Regions from separate parts of the Streptomyces sp. TLI_185 genome, predicted to be linked through region 1. Evidence: riboswitches for the same ligand, from Rfam matches in the RefSeq annotation. Region 1 holds a riboswitch; the other holds the start of a gene.
The links. A riboswitch is a leader RNA that binds a small molecule or an ion and turns the genes downstream of it on or off. The one in region 1 is predicted to bind glycine.
Positions count from the first base shown of each region.

Region 2: another riboswitch for glycine. It lies ahead of gcvT (glycine cleavage system aminomethyltransferase GcvT); the one in region 1 lies ahead of gcvP (aminomethyl-transferring glycine dehydrogenase).

Region 1 is NZ_RKRB01000001.1:1,923,935-1,930,617, forward strand. It holds gene gcvP (aminomethyl-transferring glycine dehydrogenase) at 1-2,520, opposite strand, end outside; glycine riboswitch at 2,698-2,793, opposite strand; gene EDD92_RS08720 (PRC-barrel domain-containing protein) at 2,907-3,284, shown strand; gene EDD92_RS08725 (DNA polymerase IV) at 3,337-4,701, opposite strand; gene EDD92_RS08730 (MerR family transcriptional regulator) at 4,781-5,425, opposite strand; gene EDD92_RS08735 (bifunctional nuclease family protein) at 5,686-6,159, opposite strand; gene EDD92_RS08740 (MerR family transcriptional regulator) at 6,245-6,683, opposite strand, start outside.
Region 2 is NZ_RKRB01000001.1:7,010,571-7,017,253, reverse strand. It holds gene EDD92_RS32550 (enhanced serine sensitivity protein SseB C-terminal domain-containing protein) at 1-91, opposite strand, end outside; gene EDD92_RS32545 (enhanced serine sensitivity protein SseB) at 231-1,022, opposite strand; gene EDD92_RS32540 (AAA family ATPase) at 1,105-1,773, opposite strand; glycine riboswitch at 1,975-2,079, shown strand; gene gcvT (glycine cleavage system aminomethyltransferase GcvT) at 2,235-3,353, shown strand; gene gcvH (glycine cleavage system protein GcvH) at 3,484-3,861, shown strand; gene glyA (serine hydroxymethyltransferase) at 3,876-5,141, shown strand; gene EDD92_RS32520 (L-serine ammonia-lyase) at 5,198-6,565, shown strand.

The DNA of each region.
Region 1 (6,683 bases):
GTCGATGAGCCGCTTGGCGACGTCGTCGACGCTCACGCCGGTCGCCTTGGTCAGCGGACGCAGATCGATGATGCACTCGTGCGCGACGAGCCCGCCCGGACCGGTGTAGAGCACGGGGTAGTGCGGCTCCAGCCGCTTGGCGATGTAGTTGGCGCTCAGCACGGCCACCTGCGTGGCCCGCTTCAGCCCCTCGCCGCCCATGAGCCGGACGTACGCCCACGAGATCGGCAGGATGCCCGCGGAACCCCAGGGAGCCGCAGAGATCGGCCCGACACCCGTTGCCGGTCCTGCGGCCGGCTGCATCGGGTGGTTCGGCAGATACGGCGCCAGGTGCGCCCGTACACCGACCGGCCCGACACCCGGACCGCCGCCGCCGTGCGGGATGCAGAAGGTCTTGTGCAGGTTGAGGTGCGAGACGTCACCGCCGAAGTGCCCCGGCTTGGCAAGCCCCACCAGGGCGTTGAGGTTGGCGCCGTCGACGTACACCTGCCCGCCGGCCTCGTGCACCTGCGCGCAGATGTCGGCGACATGCTCCTCGAACACACCGTGCGTGGAGGGGTACGTGATCATCAGCACCGCCAGCTCGTCGCGGTACTGCTCGATCTTCGCCCGCAGGTCCTCGACGTCGATCTCGCCGTCCTCGGCGGTCTTCACGACGACGACCCTCATCCCGGCCATCACGGCACTGGCGGCGTTCGTGCCGTGCGCCGACGACGGAATCAGACACACGGTCCGCTGCTCGTCGCCGTTGGCCCGGTGGTATCCGCGTACGGCGAGCAGTCCGGCCAGCTCGCCCTGCGATCCGGCGTTGGGCTGCAGGGACACCTTGTCGTAGCCGGTGACCTCGGCGAGCCGCTCCTCCAGCTCACGGATGAGGGTGAGGTAGCCCTGTGCCTGCTCGGCGGGCGCGAAGGGGTGCAGCTGCCCGAACTCGGGCCAGGTGACCGGCTCCATCTCGGTGGTCGCGTTGAGCTTCATGGTGCAGGAGCCCAGCGGGATCATGCCCCGGTCGAGCGCGTAGTCACGGTCGGCGAGCCTGCGCAGGTAGCGCAGCATCGCGGTCTCGGAGCGGTGCTGCTGGAAGACCGGGTGGGTCAGGTAGTCGTCGGTGCGCAGCAGACCGGCGGGAAGGGAGTCCTCGGTCGCCGCGTCCAGCGCCTCGATGTCGCCTTCGACGCCGAACGCGGTCCACACGGCGCCCAGTTGGGCCCGGGCGGTGGTCTCGTCACAGGCGATCGACACGTGGTCGGCGTCGACGAGGTGAAGGTTGACGCCGTTCTCCCGCGCGGCGGCCACCACCGCGCCGGCGCGGCCGGGCACCCGCACGGTGAGCGTGTCGAAGTAGGAGCCGTGCACGACCTCGACCCCACCGGCCTCGAGCCCCGCGGCAAGGTTCGTGGCGTACCGGTGGGTGCGCCGCGCGATCGCCTTGAGCCCCTCCGGCCCGTGGTACACGGCGTACATCCCCGCCATGACGGCGAGCAGCACCTGGGCCGTGCAGATGTTGCTGGTGGCCTTCTCCCGCCGGATGTGCTGCTCACGGGTCTGCAGCGCGAGCCGGTAGGCCTTGTGCCCGTCGGCATCCACGGACACACCCACGAGCCGTCCGGGCAGGCTGCGGGCGAACTTCTCGTGCACCGCCATGTAGCCCGCGTGCGGCCCGCCGAAGCCCATCGGCACACCGAAGCGCTGGGTGGTCCCGACCGCTATGTCCGCGCCGAGCTCCCCGGGCGACTTCAGCAGAGTCAGCGCGAGCAGGTCGGCGGCAACGGTGACGAGCGCACCGAGCTCGTGCGCCTGGTCGATGAGCGGCTTGATGTCGCGTACGACGCCGGAGGCGCCGGGGTACTGGACGAGCACACCGTTGATCTCACGCCCGGCGACCTCGGCCGGAATGCCGTCGCTGAGATCGGCGACCACGACCTCCACACCCGTCGGCTCGGCACGGGTCTCGATCACGGCGATGGTCTGCGGCAGCACGTCCGCGTCGATCAGGAACAGGCCTTTCTTGTTCCTGCCCATGCGCCGGGACAGCGCAACGGCCTCGGCGGCGGCCGTTCCCTCGTCGAGCAGCGAGGCCCCGGAGGTGGGCAGCCCGGTCAGGTCGGCAACCATGGTCTGGAAGTTCAGCAGCGCCTCGAGCCGCCCCTGCGAGATCTCGGGCTGGTAGGGCGTGTAGGCCGTGTACCAGGCGGGATTCTCCATCACATTGCGCAGGATGACGGGCGGGGTGAAGGTCCCGTAGTACCCGAGGCCGATCATGGAATCGAGCACCTGGTTCCGGTCGGCGAGCGACCGCAGCTCGGCCAGCACCTCGGCCTCGGTGCGCGCACCCGGGAGCTCCAGCGCATCCGAGTTCTTGATCACATCCGGCACCGCGGCGGCGGTGAGCTCGTCCAGCGAGCCGTATCCGACGTGCGCGAGCATCTTGGCCCGTGCCTCGTGATCAGGCCCGATATGGCGCTGCTCGAACGGGATCCCCTGTTCGAGCTCGGAGAGCGGAATGCGATGGGCGGTCATTTGCGGAGGCCTCCTGGTCTGACACGACCTTCGAGGGGCACCACGGCGCGGGTACCCGGACGGCCTCCCCCTCTGTCATCTCAACCTGAGAGCTTCACCGGATCACCCGAGGGCGTCCGGCTTTCACCGTCGGTGAGAGCGGAAGCCGTCGACACCCGCCCTGCTTTCCAGAGTGACCTCGTCCGTGCGGTACGTGGGCCTGAGAGATTCCGGGGAGGATTTGCTCCTTCGGCGCCTCCGATGGTGTCTGGAGGACTCTCCCGCACGGGGTCAGCAGCCGCTGTCAGCCTACCAGCGAGCACAACGACCGATCCTTCGAGTGGCCGCCATCTCCAATGTGCTCTTTTGTAGTGCTTACGAATGAGTTGCGACCAAGTGGAGGGCCCGTGCAGACCGACATCGATCCGCGCAACCTGATCGGCCGCAAGGCGTTCGACCGCAACGGCACCAAGCTCGGCACCATCGACGAGGTCTACCTCGACGACGCGACCGGTGTGCCGGAGTGGGCGGCCATACGGACCGGCCTGTTCTCCCGGGACGCGTTCGTACCTCTGGAGCCCAGCGAACTGATCGAGGGCACTCTCCACGTCCCCTTCGACCGTTCCCTCATCAAGGACGCCCCCGACTTCGGCGTCGGCCGCCACCTCTCCCCCGAACAGGAACTCCAGCTCTACCACCACTACGGCCTCGACATCGCCGCTCCCCCCTCCTTCCCGGACCACGACTTCGGCAAGCTCGCGGGTACGGAGGACGCGGACGCCTAGCCCACCCCGCCCCACCGCGCCCGGCCCCCGCGCGGACCGGCACCGTCCCGGGTCAGGCGCCGACCCCATGCACGGGCGCCCCGGGTCCCCCCGCCACCAGCGGCAACGGATCCGCCGGCTCCAGCTCAGGGTCATCGGTGCGAAACGTCCGCACCCGCCCCGGCTCCGAATCCGGTGTCTCGAACCGCACGGTCACCCGCCCGAGCCCACTTCCCTGCACCCACCCGTGCCCGAACTCGGCATGCCGCACATCGTGCCCCGCGGGCCACCGCCGCTCGACAACCACTTGCTGCTCGTCCACGGGCTCCTCGTCCGCCTCGTCGGCCGAATGTTCCGCGCCTTCCCCCGCCGCCTGCGCGAACAGATCTTCCTGCGTGTAGTCGGCCAGCCCGCTCACCCCGACCCCCAGCAGCCGCACACCCCCCGTCGTGTCCACCGAATCCAGCAGCCGGGCGGCAGCCTCCCGCACCACCGCCGGATCGTCCGTGGGCCCGCGCAGTGTCTCGGAACGAGTCAGCGTCGAGAAGTCGTAGCGCCGCACCTTCAGCACGATGGTCCGCCCCGAAAGACCCGCCCCCCGCAACCGCCGCACACACCGGTCGGCCAGCCGCTGCACCTCCAGCCCCACCCTCACCCGGTCGTGAATGTCCACGTCGTACGTGTCCTCGACCGACACCGACTTGGCCTCCCGCTCTGCCACCACAGGCCGGTCGTCGTGCGCCAGCGCCATGGCGTACAACGCGTGCCCATGGGCCTTGCCCAGCAGCCGGACGAGTTCGTCCTCACCGGCTTCGGCGATCTCGTCGACCGTGGTGATGCCGGCCCGCCGCAGATGGTCCCCCGTGGCCGGCCCCACCCCTGGCAGCATCCGCACCGACATCGGTCCGAGCTTGGCCCGCTCGGTCCCGGGCTCGATCAGCACCAGCCCGTTCGGCTTGGCCTCCTCGGAGGCGATCTTCGCGAGCATCTTGCAGGCAGCAAGGCCCACGGACCCGGTCAGGCCCGTATCCGTCCGTATGTCGGCGCGCAGCTTCTCCCCCACCAGCCGCGCCGACGCGGCGTCCCAGGCCGCCTCCCCGGCCTCCAGGTCCACGAACGCCTCATCCAGGCTCAACGGCTCCACCAGCGGCGACAGCGAGTGCAGCAGCTCCATGACCTGCTCGCTGATCGACCGGTAGAACCCGAAGCGCGGCACCAGATACGCGGCGTTCGGTGCCAGCCGCCGCGCCTGCGCCATCGGCATAGCCGACCGCACCCCGAAGACCCGCGCCTCGTACGAAGCGGTGGCGACCACCCCGCGCGGCCCGAGCCCGCCCACGATCACGGCCTTCCCGCGCAGACTCGGCTTGGATGCCTGCTCCGCCGAGGCGTAGAAGGCATCCATGTCGAGATGCAGGATCGTGGGCGCGTTTCTCACATCTCCGATGCTGCCCTACGCCACTGACAATGCCGTCCTGAGACCGCCGAAGCGCTCTGAGAGGCCGCAGGGGACGCGGTCAGACCGCCCGGTTCCGCCGCCGCGCCAGCTCGTCCGCCGGGTTGTGCCCGACCAGGGTCTCGCCGGTGTCGATCCGCTCGCCGTGCAGCTGCGAGAGCGCACTGTCGACGTCCCGCCACACCACACCGACGGCGATCCCGAAGATCCCCTGGCCGCCCTGGAGCAGCGCGTGGACCTCGTCGGGCGAGGTGCACTCGTAGACCGTGGCGCCGTCGCTCATCAGCGTCATGCGCTCCAGGTCCCGGAAGCCCTGCTCACGCAGGTGCACCACCGCGGTGCGGATGTTCTGCAGCGACACACCGGTATCCAGGAACCGCTTGACGATCTTCAGGACGACGACGTCCCGGAAGCTGTACAGCCGCTGCGTGCCCGACCCGTAGGCGGGCCGCACGCTCGGCTCGACGAGCCCGGTACGGGCCCAGTAGTCCAGTTGCCGGTAGGTGATGCCGGCGGCCGCGCAGGCCGTCGGGCCGCGATAGCCGATCTGCTCGGACGCCATGGACGCCGACCCTCCGCTGCTCGGCACGGCCGTCGGTCGCTGCGGAGCGTGATCGGCCGCGCTGCCGTGAAGCGGGTACGGACCGCTCTCCCCCAGACTGCGTCCGGGGGCACCCCCAGCCGTACCGTCGCCGCTGCTTCTCACGCCGACCTCCGTCCTTGACCTGCCATCTCGACGGTAGGCAGTCACCAGGGGTGCGTCAACGATCGCCACACTCGGCACGCCGAGTGATAATCACCCTAAGAGTGGTTTCCCGCACCCCACCGCGGGGAAAGGCTAGCCGAATGCGCTCGGAGGGGGCCGCAGGACGCTCTCACTCGCCGTTGGCATTTGCCGGCATTCGAGCCGTGACGGGCCGCGAACCGGCCCGCTGCGGAGTCCGACTCCGCCGGGCCGCCCACGCCTCACTGACTGCTTGTCCCGAAGTCCTCCGGCGAGATCTGGTCGAGGAACTCGCGGAACTTCTCCACCTCGTCCTCCTGCTCATCCGGAATCGCGATGCCTGCGTCGTCGAGCACGCCGTCGCTGCCGTAGATCGGCGTTCCGGTGCGCAGGGCCAGCGCTATGGCGTCGGAGGGACGGGCACTGACTTCGACCCCGCTGGCGAAGACCAGCTCCGCGTAGAAGACGCCCTCACGCAGATCCGTGATGCGTACTTCGGTCAGCTCCTGACCGACGGCCTCCAGCACGTCCTTGAACAGGTCGTGGGTCAGCGGTCGTGCGGGGGCCATGCCCTGCTGGGCGAAGGCAATGGCAGTCGCCTCCCCGGGCCCGATCCAGATGGGGAGGTAACGGTCGCCTCCCACTTCACGCAGGAGCACGATCGGTTGGTTGGAGGGCATTTCGACCCGGACACCTACGACATCGAGCTCGTTCACACAGCAACCCTAGGACCTGCCCGGGACGTTTGGGTAGTCGAGCCGAGAACGGGAGGCCGATCCGGCCGCCGCGGACGCGCCGGAGTCAGGGCAGTCGCACACCGAGCGCGGTCTGCACGAGGGCGGCATGCAGCTTCACCGTGAGCGCCGCCAGCTCCTTCGTACGCGCCTGGGCATGCGCCCTGGTCTGCGGATTGCGGTGGCGCTTCAGCGGGGCCACCACCTGGTCCACGAGCCCGGCCTCACGGTCGGCGGCGGCCTTCATGGCCCTCAGGTGCCGCGGTTCGATCCCGAACCGCCCGAGCTCCACGACGAGCGCCGCCACGGTCACCGTCTCCGCGTCGTACGCCCCGTCCGGCAGCGGCGCGACCAGGCCGTACGACTCCCACTCCTCGAGTTCCTGCTCGCCGATCCCGGCGGCCGCGAGCAGCTCGGCCCGCCCGATCCGAGCCGCGGTGGGCCCCTCGGGCGCCTCGAGGAAGGCCTCGCCGTCCCGCTGGCGTCCCACGACGGGCAGCGGGACG
Region 2 (6,683 bases), 5.1 Mb from region 1:
CGCGGAGGAGTGCCTCGTAGGCGTCGTAGCGCCCCGGCGTCACCTGGCGCAGCATGTTCTCGACCGTCCCGGTCGTGGTGCTGGCGCTCACGTGTGTGCCCCTTCTTGTGGTTGCCCCGCGTATGCCAACAGCTTAAGCGCCCAGGAGCTCGGGACCTGTTGTTCGTTCGCGAGTGCGGGTGCGTTTGTGGCTGGTCGCGCAGTTCCCCGCGCCCCTGTCGGGGCGCTCCTCAGAACCCCTGCTGATAGAAGGGCCGGACGTTTTCCCTCATCCAGTTCGCCACCGGGTCGTCCGTCACGTCCAGGAGGACCAGGTTGACCGGCCACTGGGTCGGGATTCTGGTCACCGCTCGCTCCAGGGCCTGCAGGGGAAGCGCGCGCAGGTCCCCCTCCCACTGGGAGAGTTCGACGCCCACGAACATCACCGGGTCCGCCGTCTCGATGGCGGCGAGGCAGCGGCGGGCCGTGGCGACGACGCCCGTTTCCGCGAACTCGGCGGAGGCGGCGGCGAGGAAGTCGATCGGGTCGTCCTGCCAGTCCGGCTCGAAGAGCTTGACCCGGCCGCCGGTGGCGGGGCCGTCCAGCGGGGTGCGGCCCACCCGGCAGAGTTCGGCGACGGCGGGCGGCGGGAGCGGGATCCCGACCACGCCGTCCGGGTTCACTGCGAGGCCGACCTGCGGGGGCAGTCCGCGGGCGAACTCGACGGCCGGGGTGACCGTGTACGACATGTGGTTGCCGACGACCTGCCGGAACTGCTCCTCGGAGCTGAAGACCGGGACGTATGCCTGGCCGTCGAGCTCCAGTGTGGGCAGGTCGAGGGGGCCGCTGTCCGGGCCGCCGCCGTTCGGCAGCGGCACCCAGAGGAAGCTGCGGCCGAGCACCTCGAGGATCCGGCCGCCCGCCGAGGGTATGCCGAGGGAGGCCGACAGCACCTCCTCCAGCTCGTTGCCGGGCCATCCGCCGTGCGGATGGGGGTGCGCCTGCATGGGAAAGTCCGCGGGAAGATCCGTTGGGAAGTCCATCTGTGTCCGACCGCCTGCTGAGAACCACTGCTGAGGCTGGAAAGGCTAGCGGGTGGGACGGACAAAGGGGCTGGTCCGTCAGTCAGCCCGTGAAACCGATCCTGCGCAGGACGTCCGCCGCGTCCCGGTCCAGCAGCACCGCCGAGCCGACGCCCTCGGGCAGGTCCCCCTGCTCGACCGCGCGGATCAGCCGGGCCGCCGCCGTGCGGTGGCGCAGGAAGGCGTAGCGCGAGACGCCGCGGCCGCGCTCGCGCTGCCCCTCCAGGGCCGTGCCGGGCGTGACGTCGAGCAGCAGCAGATGCAGGGTGCCGCCGCGGCGACGGGCCTCGCGGGCCAGCCAGCCGCGCACCCAGGCCTGCGTACCGCAGTCGTGCACGACGACCCCTTCGCCGCTGCGCAGGGCGCGGCGCAGTCCGGCGTAGTGGGCGAGGCGGACGAGGGGCCGGTAGACCGCGTAGGGCAGGAAGCGCGGCGCGCGGGCGTCCCAGCGGTCGCGGGCGTCCTGGGAGTCGATGCGGATGCCGCGGACCGCGCGCTCCATCAGCGTGGACTTGCCGCTGCCGGGCAGGCCGGTGATCACCACGAGGTCACGGGGCCCGAAGAGCAGGGCGTGCGGGCTGTGCCCCGAGCGGTCGCGCAGGTCGCGGACCACGGGCGCCGGTCGGGCACCGCATGCCTCCCTGGCCGGGGCCGCGGGCTGCTCGGGCAGCGCGACAGCCGAGGTCGTGGCGTACACCGTGGTCCTGTTCACCGTGATCGTCCTCCCTGCGGGGTCAGGAAAGCTTCTCCCCACTGAATGTAAAGAGAAGGTAATGCACGATCTCTCGCGATTCCGTTCGGTTCACGCCACGGGACAGTTACAAAACGAGGGGACGGGAGGAGGGACCGATGCGGCCTGCCGCACGCGGACGAGGCGTGCAATGATGTGCGCGCCAACTGCATACCGGCCGCTTGAATCCGCGCGGGAGAGTCCCCGGCAGTACGTCTGTGTCGCTGGGGCGCCGAAGGAGCAAGTCCCTCCCTTGAATCTCTCAGGCCCCGTTACCGCGCGGGCGAGGCACATCTGAAAAGCGGGCCGCTGTGACAGTGGCCCCACCCAAGGTGCAAGCCAGAAGCCACACTTGTGGTCATGGCGAACCTCTCAGGTTCCGATGACAGATGGGGAGGAACGACCTCGCCCGTCATTCATGCGCCCTGGGAGACGACCGTCCGATGAGCAGCACCGCACCCCGTCACACCGCGCTCGATGCACTGCATCGCTCGCTCGGTGCGACGATGACCGACTTCGCCGGCTGGGACATGCCCCTGCGCTACGGCTCCGAGCGCGACGAGCACCTCGCCGTACGAACGAAGGCCGGGCTCTTCGATCTCTCCCACATGGGTGAGATCACTGTGACCGGCCCGCAGGCCGCGCAGCTCCTGAACTTCGCCCTGGTCGGCAACATCGCCTCCGTCGGCGTCGGCCGCGCCCGCTACACCATGATCTGCCGCACCGACGGCGGCATCCTGGACGACCTGATCGTCTACCGGCTCGCCGAGACCGAATACATGGTGGTCGCCAACGCCTCCAACGCCCAGGTGGTGCTGGACGCGCTGGTGGAGCGTTCGGCCGGCTTCGACGCCGAGGTGCGCGACGACCGGGACAACTACGCGCTGATCGCCGTGCAGGGCCCCGAGTCCCCCGGCATCCTGCGGTCCCTCACCGACGCCGACCTCGACGGCCTGAAGTACTACGCCGGCCTGCCCGGCACCGTCGCCGGCGTGCCCGCCCTCATCGCGCGCACCGGCTACACCGGTGAGGACGGCTTCGAGCTGTTCGTCGCCCCCGGTGACGCGGAGAAGCTGTGGCAGGCGCTGACCGATGCGGGAGCGCCCGTCGGGCTGGTGCCCTGCGGGCTGTCCTGCCGGGACACGCTGCGCCTGGAGGCGGGCATGCCGCTGTACGGGCATGAACTGTCCACCTCGCTCACGCCGTTCGACGCCGGGCTCGGCCGGGTGGTGAAGTTCGAGAAGGAGGGCGACTTCGTGGGGCGCGAGGCGCTCCAGGATGCGGCCGCCAGGGCTGCGGAGAACCCGCCGCGCGTCCTCGTCGGTCTGGTCGCCGAGGGCCGCCGGGTCCCGCGCGCCGGGTACCCGGTCGTCGCGGGCGGCGAGGTGATCGGCGAGGTCACCTCCGGCGCCCCCTCCCCCACGCTGGGCAAGCCGATCGCGATGGCGTACGTCGACGCGGCACATGCGGCACCCGGTACCGAGGGTGTCGGCGTGGACATCCGGGGCAGTCACGAGCCGTACGAGATCGTGGCGCTGCCGTTCTACAAGCGCCAGAAGTAGACACTGACTGACACTGGGCGGGGGCGGCTCCGTCCCCGGACGTGACCCCGCGCACATTTTCGCTGCTCACACGCGTTTTCAGCAGTCCCTTATTCATCAGCACTCCACCGCGTACAGGAGAATTCAGGCCATGAGCAACCCCCAGCAGCTGCGTTACAGCAAGGAGCACGAGTGGCTGTCGACCGCCGAGGACGGCGTCTCGACGGTCGGCATCACGGAGTTCGCGGCCAACGCGCTCGGCGATGTCGTCTACGCCCAGCTTCCCGAGGTGGGCTCCGCCGTGACCGCGGGCGAGACCTGCGGCGAGCTGGAGTCGACCAAGTCGGTCAGCGACCTGTACTCCCCCGTCACCGGTGAGGTCACGGAGATCAACGAGGACGTGGTGAACGACCCGTCCCTGGTCAACTCGGCCCCCTTCGAGGGTGGTTGGCTCTTCAAGGTCCGCGTCACGGAGGAGCCGGCCGACCTGCTCTCCGCCGACGAGTACACAGCCCAGAACGCCGGCTGAGAAGCTGTAGACGCATGTCCGTACTGAACACGCCCCTGCACGAGCTCGACCCGGACATCGCCGCCGCGGTCGACGCCGAGCTGCACCGTCAGCAGTCCACTCTCGAGATGATCGCCTCGGAGAACTTCGCCCCGGCCGCCGTCATGGAGGCGCAGGGCTCGGTGCTGACCAACAAGTACGCCGAGGGCTACCCGGGCCGGCGCTACTACGGCGGCTGCGAGCACGTCGACGTCGCCGAGCAGATCGCCATCGACCGGCTCAAGGAGCTGTTCGGCGCCGAGTACGCCAACGTGCAGCCGCACTCGGGTGCCTCCGCCAACCAGGCCGCGCTGTTCGCGCTGGCCCAGCCCGGCGACACCATCCTGGGCCTGGACCTGGCGCACGGCGGCCATCTCACCCACGGGATGCGGCTGAACTTCTCCGGCAAGCAGTTCAATGTGGTCGCCTACCACGTGGACGACTCCGGCCTGGTCGACATGGCCGAGCTGGAGCAGCTGGCCAAGGAGCACCGCCCCAAGGTGATCATCGCGGGCTGGTCGGCCTACCCCCGCCATCTCGACTTCGCCGCCTTCCGGCGGATCGCGGACGAGGTCGGCGCCTACCTGTGGGTCGACATGGCGCACTTCGCCGGGCTGGTCGCCGCCGGGCTGCACCCCAACCCGGTCGAGCACGCGGACGTGGTCACCTCCACCACCCACAAGACGCTCGGCGGTCCGCGCGGCGGCATCATCCTCGCCCGCAGCAAGGAGTTCGCCAAGAAGCTCAACTCCTCGGTCTTCCCCGGCTTCCAGGGCGGTCCGCTGGAGCATGTGATCGCGGCGAAGGCGGTCTCCTTCAAGGTCGCCGCCTCCGAGGAGTTCAAGGAGCGCCAGCGGCGTACGGTTCAGGGTGCGCGCATCCTCGCCGAGCGGCTGACCGCGGCCGACGCCCGCGAGGCCGGGGTGAACGTCCTGTCCGGCGGCACCGACGTGCACCTGATCCTGGTCGACCTGCGCCACTCCGAACTGGACGGGCAGCAGGCCGAGGACCGTCTCCACGAGGTCGGCATCACGGTCAACCGCAACGCCGTCCCCAACGACCCGCGTCCGCCCATGGTGACGTCGGGTCTGCGGATCGGCACCCCGGCCCTGGCCACCCGCGGCTTCACCGCCGAGGACTTCGCCGAGGTCGCGGACGTCATCGCCGAAGCACTCAAGCCGTCCTACGAGGCCGAGGCGCTGAAGACCCGGGTCAGGGCGCTTGCCGACAAGCACCCGCTGTACCCCGGTCTGAACAAGTAGTTCCCCGGTGGGGGCACCCGACGACGTGTGCCCCCACCCTTTTCGGAGGAGTTCCCGTGGCCATCTCGGTCTTCGACCTGTTCTCGATAGGCATAGGCCCGTCGAGCTCCCACACGGTGGGACCGATGCGTGCGGCCCGCATGTTCGCCCGCCGCCTGCGCAACGAGGAGCTGCTGGGCTCCGTCGCGTCCGTCCGCGCCGAGCTGTACGGCTCCCTCGGGGCGACCGGCCACGGCCACGGCACCCCCAAGGCGGTGCTGCTCGGCCTGGAGGGCGCCTCGCCGCGGACGGTGGACGTGGAGGGGGCGGACGAGCGGGTGGAGGCGATCAAGTCGTCCGGCCGGATCCGGCTCCTCGGCGAGCACGAGATCCCGTTCTCCTTCGACGAGGACCTGAAACTGCACCGCCGCAAGGCCCTCCCGTACCACGCGAACGGCATGACCCTCTGGGCGTTCGACGCCTCGGGTACGGAGCTGCTGTCGAAGACGTACTACTCGGTGGGCGGCGGCTTCGTCGTCGACGAGGACGCAGTCGGCCAGGACCGCATCAAGCTGGACGACACCGTGCTGAAGTACCCCTTCCGCACGGGCGACGAGCTGCTGCGCCTGACGAACGAGACGGGCCTGTCCATCTCCGCCCTGATGCTGGAGAACGAGCGGGCCTGGCGCACCGAGGACGAGATCCGCTCGGGGCTTCTCGACATCTGGCGGGTCATGCAGGCGTGTGTGTCGCGCGGCATGTCCCGCGAGGGCATCCTGCCCGGCGGGCTGAAGGTGCGGCGCCGGGCGGCGGTCTCCGCCCGTCAACTGCGCGCCGAGGGCGACCCGTTGGCGTACGCCATGGAGTGGATCACGCTCTACGCGATGGCGGTGAACGAGGAGAACGCGGCGGGCGGCCGGGTCGTCACCGCCCCCACGAACGGCGCGGCGGGCATCATCCCGGCCGTTCTGCACTACTACATCAACTTCGTGCCGGGCGCCGACGAGGACGGAGTCGTCCGCTTCCTGCTGGCCGCGGGCGCCATCGGCATGCTCTTCAAGGAGAACGCGTCCATCTCGGGTGCCGAGGTCGGCTGCCAGGGCGAGGTCGGTTCGGCCTGCTCGATGGCGGCGGGCGCCCTGGCCGAGGTGCTCGGCGGCTCTCCCGAACAGGTGGAGAACGCCGCGGAGATCGGCATGGAGCACAACCTCGGCCTCACCTGCGACCCCGTGGGCGGCCTGGTCCAGATCCCCTGCATCGAGCGCAACGGTATGGCCGCGGTGAAGGCGGTCACGGCCGCCCGGATGGCGATGCGCGGCGACGGGTCGCACAAGGTGTCCCTGGACAAGGTCATCAAGACCATGAAGGACACGGGCGCGGACATGAGCGTGAAGTACAAGGAGACGGCGCGGGGCGGGCTCGCGGTGAACATCATCGAGTGCTGACAAGTAGGCTCTGACCGGCGCGTTCTGATCCTTCAGCGCCGTCGTGGCCTTCCCTCGTTGCTCGGGGGGGAAATCCCCGGAAGTTCCTGGGACAGGCTTGGAAGTCCCCGAACGGGCA